DNA from 3 places in the Peribacillus sp. B65 genome. Region 3 is predicted to be linked to each of the others. Evidence: riboswitches for the same ligand, from Rfam matches in the RefSeq annotation. Region 3 holds a riboswitch; each other region holds the start of a gene.
What was found. A riboswitch is a leader RNA that binds a small molecule or an ion and turns the genes downstream of it on or off. The one in region 3 is predicted to bind glycine.
Positions count from the first base shown of each region.

Region 1: another riboswitch for glycine. It lies ahead of ACSR9O_RS19575 (amidohydrolase); the one in region 3 lies ahead of glyA (serine hydroxymethyltransferase).
Region 2: another riboswitch for glycine. It lies ahead of gcvT (glycine cleavage system aminomethyltransferase GcvT); the one in region 3 lies ahead of glyA (serine hydroxymethyltransferase).

Region 1 is NZ_CP195840.1:4,011,295-4,015,585, reverse strand. It holds gene ACSR9O_RS19580 (DNA translocase FtsK) at 1-178, opposite strand, end outside; gene ACSR9O_RS19575 (amidohydrolase) at 597-1,784, opposite strand; glycine riboswitch at 2,010-2,112, opposite strand; gene ACSR9O_RS19570 (DUF1444 domain-containing protein) at 2,253-3,059, opposite strand; gene ACSR9O_RS19565 (thioredoxin family protein) at 3,110-3,421, opposite strand; gene ACSR9O_RS19560 (hypothetical protein) at 3,531-4,103, opposite strand; gene ACSR9O_RS19555 (YtoQ family protein) at 4,161-4,291, shown strand, end outside.
Region 2 is NZ_CP195840.1:1,789,797-1,794,087, forward strand. It holds gene ACSR9O_RS08815 (DEAD/DEAH box helicase) at 1-1,053, opposite strand, end outside; glycine riboswitch at 1,430-1,517, shown strand; glycine riboswitch at 1,521-1,604, shown strand; gene gcvT (glycine cleavage system aminomethyltransferase GcvT) at 1,743-2,849, shown strand; gene gcvPA (aminomethyl-transferring glycine dehydrogenase subunit GcvPA) at 2,867-4,213, shown strand; gene gcvPB (aminomethyl-transferring glycine dehydrogenase subunit GcvPB) at 4,206-4,291, shown strand, end outside.
Region 3 is NZ_CP195840.1:1,557,255-1,561,545, forward strand. It holds gene ACSR9O_RS07630 (amino acid permease) at 1-1,214, shown strand, start outside; glycine riboswitch at 1,544-1,648, shown strand; gene glyA (serine hydroxymethyltransferase) at 1,833-3,083, shown strand; gene gcvT (glycine cleavage system aminomethyltransferase GcvT) at 3,222-4,291, shown strand, end outside.

The sequences.
Region 1 (4,291 bases), 2.5 Mb from region 3:
ACATTTTTTCCACTTTTTGATTGTAAACCTTTATTTCTTCTTCCTTTGACTTCGCAAGCTTTGAAAAATCCATTTTCCTTAATGTCTCTTCATCAAGCGGTTCATCTATAATAATCTCTTCAATTTCAATAATTTCCTCTGCTTGGAACCATTTTTTCATCTTATTTAGCCATTTCAAAACTATCACTCTTTCTACATCTGTAGTTATGTAACTAATTCTACCAGTTATTTTAAAAATATCGAGAAAATTTAAGCTAAATTGGGATTAGTATCTATTTTTTTATCGCACTCTTACTAACTTAACGTATTTCGCAGAACTCCTACCCTATTAAACCCCTTCTGGTATGAGTTTAAACCTGCACTTCGTGAAATAACATTAGCCCTTAGTCTACTATTTAAATAAAACACCGCTGTTAAATCGCGTTTACAAAGAGATTAAGTTTTCATGCGGCGCAAGAAGCAGACTGGTCAATTCATTGAAGCATCCTTCACGAAACCTCCGGTGGCATCCTGAAACCCATAAAACACCGTTCGTTAATACCGAACGGTGTTTTGTGGGTTTCCTCACTTTTTTGCAAACAAATATACCAATGGAACTATTCCCATTCATAAAAATCGCATACAACTTGGGCCACTGATTTGGATGCGATCAAAAGGGCATCTTCATCAATGTCGAATTTGGGATGGTGATTGAAATATGCCTTCTCCACCCCTTTTGGTTTACAGCCAATGTAAAAGAAGCAGCCAGGAATCTTTTCTGCATAATACGAAAAATCCTCTGAACCAGAGAAAACCGGAAATTCCATAACCTTTTTAATATCTTTGTCTTTCATGCTTTCCAGGCTATTTTTCACGAATCCAGTCAATTCAGGGTCATTATATAACGGAGGATAATCAGGCACATATGTTAGTTCGCACTGAACATCAAATTCCGTTTCTATCCCTTTAACGATGCGGTGGATTTCCCTATCGATCAGCTGTTGGGTCTCTGCTGTCATATAACGGACATCCCCTTCAATTTCTATACGATCTTTAATGACATTAAAGCTTCCTTTTCCATCGAAGGAGCCGATTGTGACCACGCCCATATCAAAAGGGTTCAAGCGGCGGCTGATCACGGTTTGTACGGCTGTCACGAAATGGGCGCCTGCCACAATGGCATCATTGGCCATATGCGGGGACGAACCATGGCCGCCTACACCCTTAATCGCCAGCTTGAAATAGGTCCGTCCAGCCATCGAATAGCCGCCGTGATACCCGACAACCCCTGCAGGATGGGACGGAAATAAATGGATTCCAAAAACGGCATCAAGTTCATCCAAAAACCCTGATTCCATAATGCTCTTTGCTCCACCTGGGGGTGTTTCTTCTGCATGTTGATGGATTATTTTAATCGTACCGGATAGGGAATCTTTAAGCTCATTGATGCAGTCTGCCAGAACCAATAAATAAGCGGTATGCCCATCATGTCCGCAGGCATGCATGACACCTTCATTTTTTGAACGGAACGGGACATCCGCTTCTTCTGTAATCGGCAACGCATCGAAATCCGCACGGAGACCTATCGTTTTCCCAGGTTTTCCGCCTTCGATCGTTACGATGATCCCTAATCCATTTCCTACATTCGTTTGAATCGACACATCCTTACCCTTATAAAAATCAATGATATATTGTGCCGTTTTTTCTTCTTTGAAGGATAGTTCCGGGTTCTCGTGTAAATGACGGCGGATTTGAACCATTTCCCCTTTACGGGCTTCCAGCATGTTCATTAATTTGCTTTTCACGTTCACGTTTATTCTCCCCCTTATTTCAAGTTGAGCATATTAGTAAGTTCCATGTTCGGTGCATGCCTTCCGATACAAAGTGCCAATTAAAAAAGGGCAGAGAAGGATTGCGTAAACTTACCGCTCCCCTTCTCTGTCCTTTTCACCTGAGAGTTTAGCTCCATTTTTGGTCATGGAGATTTCCCCTTTGGTGGCACACTGCTTCCTGCGCACTCTCCAGAGCTGCGTCCAGCTGCGGTTCCATTTACCTGAGAGATTTGCTCCAAGGGATCTTTTTGGAACTTGCTCCTTCGGTGGCTCAATGCTTGCACTCTCCCACAACATTCATCCGCTTGTTCTTTTTATATTCTCAAAATATTCCAATTATATTATCGCCGATTAAAAAATAAATATCAACTCTGAGTTATAAACTCTATTAAACTTTAAAAGGACCGCTGCCAGATGCTGACACGGTCCTTTTGTGATTCATTATTGTTCAGGCTTTTTGTTTTTACCCATAATGAAGATGGGCTCCAACTCATTTTCTTCGTAAAGGAATGATAGAGCCGTTATCGGAACATGACCGCTGGCAAAGAAGCTCATCGCCATTTGCGCAAGAATATCATAGCCCGTATCATTCTTCACATCGGCAATGATGATGACATCCTGATGGGGAATGGCCACAGCCATGGTTCCCTCGATCTTGTCCTTCATTTCCCGAAGCCATGATTCATTTAAAATCCTGCTGGCATCATATCCATCATTCGTGTTCAAAAAATAAAATGCATTACCTGCAACGATATCCGACTTCATTTCAGTGGTGAGGGAACGGGCATTGAATAGGGCAATTTCACGGATCCTGTCACCCTGCCAATTTTCCCGTTGAATCATCTTTTCATCTATAAGACGGTAGGTTTTCCCTAAATCAAGGGCATAAAAAACCCGGGTTTCAGCCGTATGCTCATCGAATAAAAACGGATTTCCTTCTTCGGATTCCATTGGAAAGGAGGTCGAGCGGATGACTGGGAAAATGAATTTCTCCTTGCCTTCCATACTGTGTTCTTCCCCCATCACATTCAGGGCCTCTTCCACGTAATAGGTAATTTCATCGATGGCCTTTTCCTGTACGTTTTCATAGTTAGCAAGCACAGGAGGCAACTCGATGGTGATCCCCTTCCCGGTCTTCACATTTTCCACCCGTAACGTATCTTGCTTGCTATCGAATTTGAATGAGCGATTCTCATCTTTTAAACGCTCCTTCAAGATATTTTTCAGCTTCGTGCTGTCCATTTTCATGACTGACCCTCCTCTTCATTGAAAAATCCCCAGCGAGAAGGGGAAATTGATTATAGTGATTGAATGAATTCCTCAATTTGTTCTTGCGTTTTGCGATCCTTGCTCACAAATCTGCCTAGCTCCTTGCCATTATCATACGCAATGAAACTTGGTATACCGAATACATCATTAGCCGCACACACATCGATGAATTCATCACGGTCCACATAAATGAATGTAAAGTCAGGAAATTTCGTTTCAATCTCCGGCATTATCGGTTCGATTACACGGCAATCTCCACACCATGTTGCTGAAAAAAGAAAGATATGTTTGCCTTCATTTTTAAATGCATCATATTGCTCTACTGTTTGTAATTTTTCCATTTGTATATTCCTCCTGCTCTAAATGACACCTTATTTTTTATAATCCCATCATACCAGAGTCTCCAGGAATCAACCATTAATACGGATCGGTTGAAAGTCACTGGTCCTCTTATTTCTGGGGCACGGATGAAACGATTTCCATCATTTGTTTTGCATCGGTTTTTAATTGGTCTTTATCCGTTTCGGTTGTCAGCTTCACTCCGCCGATCCCCACTGCAAGCTCATACTTTTCTTTCGGTATCTCTTTAATCGAAATAAAGCCGAATTTATCATCGGTTTGAAAAGAATGCAGTACTTCAAATTGATCCTCTTGTTCCTTTATGGCCAAATATAACACGGAGCTGTCTTCTTTTTCATTCGGATTGACAAATAATATATAAATCTTATCACCTTTTTGTAAAATCAAATTATTATCATGTTCTTCCACAACTTTAAAATCGTTTGGCAGATAGACCTGAATTAGGCCTGCCTCTTGATTGGGCTGTTTTTCATCGTCACGAAAAGCCACTTCAGCAGCCTTCATTGCCTTTTCGGTTTGTCTTTCGATACCTGAGCAGCCCACGATCAAACTGCTTATCAACAGGAAAACAAGAAAATTCTTATTCGATAAAGCCATCGTCATTCCTCCAGCCGTCTCTTTTACTACCATATGGATAATATTATCCTTATTTACGGAATTCATCCATTTTCTAAAAAACATGGTACAATGAAAGCAATTTTATTATCGAGGAGGAAAACAATGAAGTTAATCGTGTATCTTGCTGGGGAGATCCATTCAAATTGGAGAAGCGAGTTGAGAGATAAGGCCGCTGCACTGAAGCTTCCTTTAGAATTCGTCGGCCCGATGGAAAATCATGAACGCTCCGATAA
Region 2 (4,291 bases), 230 kb from region 3:
TTTAGAAAATAAATCATCAAGCTTTGCCAAAAAGTCAGGGGAAGGCTGATCATATTTATTTTTCATATTCTTTAATGTATAAAAGACCGCCTCTCTGCTGCTGCATGCTTCCCTTTGGAGAGTGAGAGCCGAAAAGGCGCTTCCTTTAGAACCATCCGAAATAGGTTTGAATTTGGAAACAGCATCGTACAATGCTTGTTCCGTTGGAGAAAATTCAATGGTGATGGTCTCCACATGCCGTTTTGTCCATTCAATGCCAGTATCGGCCCGCCGGTTTCGAATCATGACAGTGTTGACAAGTTCCTTTAGGTGTTCATCTTCAATAATGTTCCGGCCTTTCCCTTTATACTTTTCTGAAAAAAGTGAGGCATTTCCCAAGTGGCCTGGTTTCAATAACGAAACGAGGTGGAAAATTTCCTCGACTTTATTTTGAATCGGAGTGGCTGTCAGGAGTAAACAAAATTTCTTTTTCAGATTTTGGACGAATTCATAGTTCTTCGTCTTATTATTTTTAAGTTTATGAGCTTCATCAATAATGATGAAGTCGTATTCCTGCTTGAAAATGATATCTCGATGTGGAGCTCGTTTCGCTGTATCAATGGATGAAATGACCACATCACAGGAGTCCCAAACATAGCTTTTTCTCTGAACGACTGCCGGTATATGAAACTTGGTATTCAATTCAAAAGCCCATTGTGTGACAAGGGAAGCCGGAACAAGGATCAAAACTTTTTTTACAAGGCCCCTAATCATATACTCTTTTAGGATCAATCCAGCTTCAATTGTTTTTCCGAGCCCTACCTCATCAGCTAAAATGGCCTTTCCATTCATCTTTTCCACCACTTGCTTGGCTGCTTCCAATTGATGGGGAAGCGGGGTTAACTGCGGAAGGTGCTTGGGCGCCTGTAAACCTTCAAAATCAGGGATGATAAGATTTTCCTCCATTTGAACCGCGAGCTTATAAAGCTCCCAGTTTCCCCATGGACCGTCATTTTCCATCTTTTGCAGAAACTCGTCATTCCATTCAGAATTAAAGGATATATTGATTTTCATAGAAATAACTCCCTCTTAAATCATATTTTCCTTAATAAAAGGTCAAAACCCGAACATTTCATATGTGAAGTAAGAAAAATATTTCTCTTCAAAAGATATTGCAGAGATAAGTTTCTTAGGGTAGGATATAAGTATATTTAGAAAATTCCAATTTCCCAACGCTACAAAGAATCTTTGTACATCGATTTTGCAGTTCGCGTTTTCTTAGTATGGGCTATAGACTTCTAATTTATCCAAGATTACTGAAGGAGACCAATCAAACGGTTTCTGAGGTTTCAGGAGAATTGGCAGAGAATGCATTCCACGATGCTCAGAGGTTTTACCGATGTTTGGTGGCTTATTCGCTTCCTTTCATTGGTAGACCATTTATATGCGGGTGAAGATAAGGGGAGAGACTACGGATGTAGCGCCGAAGGAGCAAACTTAGCAGTGAATCTCTCAGGCAAAAGAACTCTTATTGGACGCAACTCTGGAGAGCGCCGCCCGTTTTGGGACGGCCACCAAAGGGGAAAACCTATTACATAGGTAAACTTTCAGGTTTCAGGACAGAGAAAAAGCTCAAACGGGCTTTCTCTGTCCTTTTTTGTGCTTTTTTCACATCATGAATCAGGATATATCTGATGCGTAATGACAAGAAGCTTTTGATAATGAAGCCAATTAATTTAAAAAAATCTGAAGGGGGTCATTTTTTGACCGATTTAAAAAGAACACCACTATTTGAGGTTTATCGTGAATACGGAGGTAAAACGATTGATTTTGGCGGCTGGGAACTTCCTGTCCAATTTTCGGGTATAAAGGACGAACATGAAGCCGTACGTACAAAAGCGGGGTTATTCGATGTTTCCCATATGGGTGAAGTCGATGTTAAGGGTCCTGGGAGCCTTTCCTTTTTACAAAAGATGCTGACTAATGATATATCAAAGCTGAAACAGGGCGGTGCCCAATATTCCGCCATGTGTTATGAAAACGGAGGCACGGTTGATGATCTAATCGTGTATAAAAGGTCTGAGGATGACTATCTGCTCGTGGTCAATGCAGCGAACACAGAAAAAGATTTCAATTGGCTGCAAGCTCATTTATCGGAAGATGTCCAAATCAAGAATGTATCTAGTGACTATACACAGCTGGCACTTCAAGGGCCAGCTGCAGAGAAGATTTTACAAAAACTATCGGGAAATACTGCTTTAAGTGAAATTGGATTTTTCAAGTTCAAGGAAAATGTCATGATTAACGGTATCTCCACGATGGTATCCCGTACTGGATACACTGGTGAGGATGGCTTTGAGATATATAGTGACAGTGAAAATGGTCCAGCCCTTTGGAAGGCGATTATGGATGCCGGAAACGAAGAGGGAGTTCAGCCGATTGGTTTAGGTGCTCGTGATACCCTGCGTTTTGAAGCGAAACTGCCGTTGTATGGGCAGGAGCTTTCAGCAGACATCACCCCGATAGAAGCCGGGATTGGTTTTGCAGTAAAAGTCGATAAGGAAGTTGATTTTTTCGGGAAAGCCGTTCTTGCTGAGCAAAAGGAGAAAGGAGCTCCTCGCAAGCTTGTGGGAATTGAAATGATAGACCGTGGCATTCCACGTCATGGGTATAAGGTCTACAGCGGTGATAAAGTCATTGGCGAGGTCACGACCGGTACCCAATCACCAACGTTGAAGAAAAACGTGGGTTTGGTACTTATCGATAAGGAATTTTCAGTGCTGGATGCGGAAGTCGAAGTGGAGATCCGTTCCAAACGTTTGAAAGCCGTTATAATACAAACACCTTTTTATAAAAAACCACGTAAATAGAGGGGAATGGTCATTAGATGAAACATCGTTATTTACCCATGACAGAGCAAGATAAACAAGAAATGCTGAAAGCGATAGGGGTATCCACTGCTGAAGAACTTTTCAATGATATCCCTGAGAGCGTTCGTTTTCAAGGAGAATACGATATCAAGCCTGCTAAATCGGAACCAGCATTAATGAAAGAATTATCAAGGCTTGCTGCCAAGAATGCGGATCTTAAAAACTATGCCTCCTTCCTTGGTGCGGGTGTCTATGACCATTATGCACCGGTCATCGTCGATCATGTTCTATCCCGTTCTGAATTTTACACGGCTTATACACCCTATCAGCCTGAAATTTCACAGGGAGAGCTTCAAGCAATCTTTGAATATCAAACGATGATATGTGAATTGACGGGCATGGATGTGGCTAACTCCTCCATGTATGACGGCGGGACAGCGCTGGCTGAAGCAGCCATGCTTGCTTCAGGACAGACACGCCGCAAGAAGATTCTCATTTCAGGAACCGTTCATCCTGAATCAAGAGAAGTCGTGAAGACATATGCGAAAGGGCAACGCGTGGAAGTGATCGAAATTCCTTATAAAGACGGTGTGACGGACTTAGCTGCTTTAAAGGAATTGGCGAATGAGGACATTGCAGGAGTGATCGTGCAATATCCGAACTTTTTTGGCCGGATCGAGCCATTGAAGGAAATGGAAGAAATCATTCATGGCGTCAAATCCATGTTTATCGTTTCCAGTAATCCGCTTGCATTGGGAGCTTTGACATCCCCTGGTGCACTCGGTGCAGATATCGTAACGGGGGATGCTCAGCCATTCGGCATTCCAGCGGCATTCGGTGGACCTCATTGTGGATATTTTGCGGTTACTAATAAACTTGTTCGGAAAGTTCCAGGCCGACTCGTCGGTCAAACCGTGGATGAAAATGGTAAAAGGGGATTTGTACTAACGCTACAAGCTCGTGAACAGCACATTCGCCGTGACAAAGCCACATCCAACATTTGTTCCAATCAAGCTTTGAATGCGTTGGCAGCTTCTGTTGCAATGACCGCCCTTGGGAAAAAGGGTGTCAAGGAAATGGCCGTGCAAAATATTCAAAAAGCACATTATGCGAAAAAAGCAATTATGGCAGTAGGGGTGGAAGTGATATTCGACGGTCCTTCGTTCAATGAATTTATCATTAAACTGCCTGCTTCGTTTTCAGAAATCAATAAAAGCCTTTTTGAAAAAGGGATGATCGGCGGCTTTGATTTAGGGACGGTTTATCCTGAGCTGAAAGACCATATGCTGGTTGCGGTAACTGAACTTAGAACAAAAGAAGAAATTGATGCACTTGCGCAGGAATTGGGGGATCAACATGAATAATCAAGATCAATCACTCATTTTTGAAATCAGTACTTCCGGTCGAATCGGGTACAGTCTGCCAGAAATGGATGTTGCAAC
Region 3 (4,291 bases):
TAATCATGCGCGCACTTGGAGAACTGCTCTTATCTAATTTGAACTATCATTCCTTTGTTGACTTTGTAAGAGACTATTTAGGTAATATGGCTGCATTTGTAACCGGCTGGACCTACTGGTTTTGCTGGATTTCAATCGCAATGGCCGACTTAACGGCAGTTGGTCTTTATACTCAGTATTGGTTTCCTTCCGTACCGCAATGGATGCCAGGATTAATTGCACTAGTCATTCTGCTATTTATGAATCTTGCAACCGTAAAACTTTTTGGCGAAATGGAATTCTGGTTCGCATTAATTAAGGTCATCGCTATCCTAGCACTAATTGTTATCGGTATTTTCATGATTATTAAAGGCTTTTCCACTGATTCAGGCGCAGCAAGTTTCACGAATCTATGGAGACACGAAGGGATGTTCCCAAATGGAATAAATGGTTTTGTCCTCTCATTCCAGATGGTAGTGTTTGCGTTTGTGGGCATTGAACTTGTAGGACTTACAGCAGGTGAAACAGAAAATCCAGAAAAAGTTATCCCCAAAGCGATCAATAATATTCCTATTCGGATTATAATTTTCTACATTGGCGCACTTATTGTCATTATGAGTGTTTATCCGTGGAACGCAATCATCCCAACGGAAAGCCCATTCGTCCAAGTATTTGTGGCTGTAGGTATCGCTGGTGCAGCTGGTATCGTTAATTTTGTCGTCCTAACATCGGCTGCTTCGGCATGTAACAGCGCAATCTTCAGTACAAGCCGGATGGTATATTCACTTGCCAAAGATAAAAATGCACCTGTACCGTTTGCAAAACTTAATGACCGAAAAGTACCTTCCAATGCATTGTTCTTTTCAACTGTTGTCATTTTAATTTCCGTTGTTTTGAACTATTTAATGCCTGAAGGTGTATTTACCTTGATTACAAGTATTTCTACAGTATGTTTCATCTTTATTTGGGGAATTACAGTCATCAGTCATTTGAAATACCGTAAAACAAGGCCAGATCTAGTGAAAAAGAGCAAATTTAAATTACCACTTTATCCAATTTCCAATTACTTGATCCTTGCTTTCCTAGCGTTCGTCCTTGTGGTTCTTGCACTTGCGGACGACACTCGTGTTGCCTTATTCGTTACACCTGTATGGTTCATTATGCTGATTGCGATTTATAAGATGGGCAAAACGAAGGTGGATCAGGCGAATCAGAGAGAGATAGCGGGGAATTAAGAGTCAAGAAATCCTTTGATTCTATTTGCGGTGTTTGTCCAGATAGTTGCCGCTCCATATTTTCCAACTCGGTGAGTAAAAAATCTGTCCGTTTTAAAAAAACAAAGATATCTGGTTGATCTTATGATAATTCGAAATAAATATTTTAGAATAGTATTGTTAGCGCTTTCAAAAATGCTTGACATAATTATGCTCAACAACTATTCTAAATGTACTAAATTGAATAAGCGGATGACAGTTGTGGGAGAGTGCAAAGCGACAAGCCACCGAAGGAGCAAGTTCCAAAAAGACCCTTGGAACAAATCTCTCAGGTAGATGGAACCACAAATGGACGCACCTCTGGAGAGCGCGTATTAACATATACGCCACCAAAGGGGAAAGGCTCTATTAAAAAATGGAGCTAAACTCTCAGGTAAAAGGACAGAGAAGGGTAGAGAACGCTACGACCCTTTTCTGTCCTTTTTTGCGTGCAAAAAAGGTTGTAAAGCATACTATTTTTAACAGTTTTATAGAAAAGCAGGCTTGTAGCGGGCAAGAAATTTAGTGTCTAGTACCATATTGGAATTAGTAATTAAACGAAAATTCAGAATTAATAAAAATGTCTAGGAGGAAATTTAAATGAGTTTACATCAAAATGATTTAACCATTTTTGAAGCGATTGAAAAAGAAGGACAACGTCAACATCAAACACTGGAGTTGATTGCATCAGAGAACTTTGTTAGCCCAGATGTATTAGAGGCAATGGGAAGCGTGATGACAAATAAATATGCAGAAGGTTATCCAGGAAAGCGCTATTATGGTGGGTGTGAATTTGTAGATGTGGCAGAACAAACGGCTATTGAGCGGCTAACAAAACTTTTCGGTGCCAAATATGCAAATGTTCAGCCTCACTCAGGTGCACAAGCCAATTTCGCAGTTTTTTTCGCACTGCTTCAGCCTGGTGATAAGGTGATGGGAATGGACCTTTCACATGGTGGCCACTTAACTCATGGAAGCCCAGTCAGCGTTTCAGGAAAATGGTTTGAAGTTGTGTCCTATGGAGTTAGAGAAGATACTCAGTTAATTGATTATGATGAGTTGGAAGCTATCGCAAAGAAAGAAAAACCTAAATTGATTATTGCAGGAACCAGTGCCTATCCAAGAACGATTAATTTTGCACGATTTAGAGAAATTGCCGATCAAGTTGGTGCAAAACTTATGGTGGATATGGCTCATATAGCCGGTCTGGTAGCTACTGGTCTTCACCCATCCCCAATCCCATATGCGGATGTTGTGACAAGTACAACTCATAAAACATTAAGAGGACCTCGGGGGGGCATCATTTTAACAAACGATGAAGTAATTATCAAAGCGATTAATAAATCCGTATTCCCTGGAATTCAAGGCGGTCCACTTATGCATATCATTGCAGCAAAAGCAGTTGCATTCAACGAAGCTTTACAACCAAGCTTTAAAGATTATGCGAAACAAGTCATTGAAAATGCTACAACACTTGGCGAAACATTAAAAAATGAAGGTGCAGCCCTTGTTTCTGGTGGAACAGATAATCATATTGTCCTTTTAGATTTGCGTCCGTGGAATTTAACAGGAAAAGAAGCAGAGAAATTATTGGAAGACGCAGGCATTACCGTTAATAAAAATACGATTCCCTATGATCCTGAAAAGCCATTTGTTACGAGCGGTATCCGAATGGGGACAGCAGCTTTAACAACTCGAGGCATGAAGAAAGAAGAGATGGTGAAAATTGGTGAAGTGATTGCAACCGTTCTAAAGAGTAAAGGGAATAAAGACGTTCTTCAGGAAGCAAGAGAAACGACCAAAGGGATTTGTGATGGTTATCCGTTATTTCAACAGCCAATTACTGTGTAAAGAAAGGGACAGCTTAATGGAATTATGCCTTTGCAGAAAACCTGAGCAACGGCCATGACAGCGAGATATGTCTCCTGGCAATAAAGAAACCAGTAACAGTTGAACTATTTTGCAGAAAATCATAATTGGGGGTAAACCATGGGTATTGAAACAGCATTAAAGCAAACACCGCTTTTTGAAGTATATGAAAAATACGGAGCAAAAGTCATAAATTTTGGTGGCTGGGCTCTGCCGGTTCAATTTACCAGCATTTTAGAAGAGCATGAGGCTGTTCGAACTCAAGCAGGACTTTTTGATGTTTCTCATATGGGAGAAGTACTTGTGGAAGGGAAAGATGCCGAGAGTTATATTAACTACCTTGTTACAAACGATGTAACAAAGCTTGGCATCAATCAAGCACAGTATACCGCAATGTGTTATCCAGACGGTGGAACGGTCGATGATTTATTAGTTTATAAATTAGATAATGAAAAATATCTACTTGTCATTAATGCTGCAAACATTGAGAAAGATTACGAATGGATGAAGCAGCAAGTAAAAGGAGAGATGGCGCTCCAGAATATTTCAGAAGACATTGCTCAACTTGCCATCCAAGGACCTAAGGCAGAAAGCATTTTGCAAAAGTTAACGGAAATAGATTTATCAGAAATTGGTTCTTTTAAATTCGCCCAGCATGTCAACATCTCTGGGATTACCGACGTACTTGTATCCCGTACAGGTTACACAGGAGAAAATGGATTTGAAATTTATTTATCCGCAGACAAAGCGGTAGTACTTTGGGAAAAGATCTTAGAAGCAGGAGCCACGAGTGGATTAAAACCATGCGGACTAGGTGCACGGGATACGCTTCGTCTTGAAGCACGTCTTGCACTCTATGGCCAAGAACTAAGTAAAGACATCAGCCCGCTTGAAGCAGGAATCGGCTTTGTCGTAAAGACGAATAAAGAAAGTGACTTTATCGGAAAATCTGCTCTTACAGAACAAAAAGAAGCTGGATTAAAACGAAAATTAGTAGGAATTGAAGTAACAGGCCGTGGGATTCCGCGTCATGGTTACAAGGTAATTTCTAAAGATGGAGCGGAAATAGGTATTGTTACATCAGGAACACAATCACCATCTTTGAAGAAAAGCTTAGGTCTCGCCTTGGTATCATCCGGTCAAGCTGAAGTGGGTACGCCGATAAAAGTGGAAATCCGAAATAAACAGAT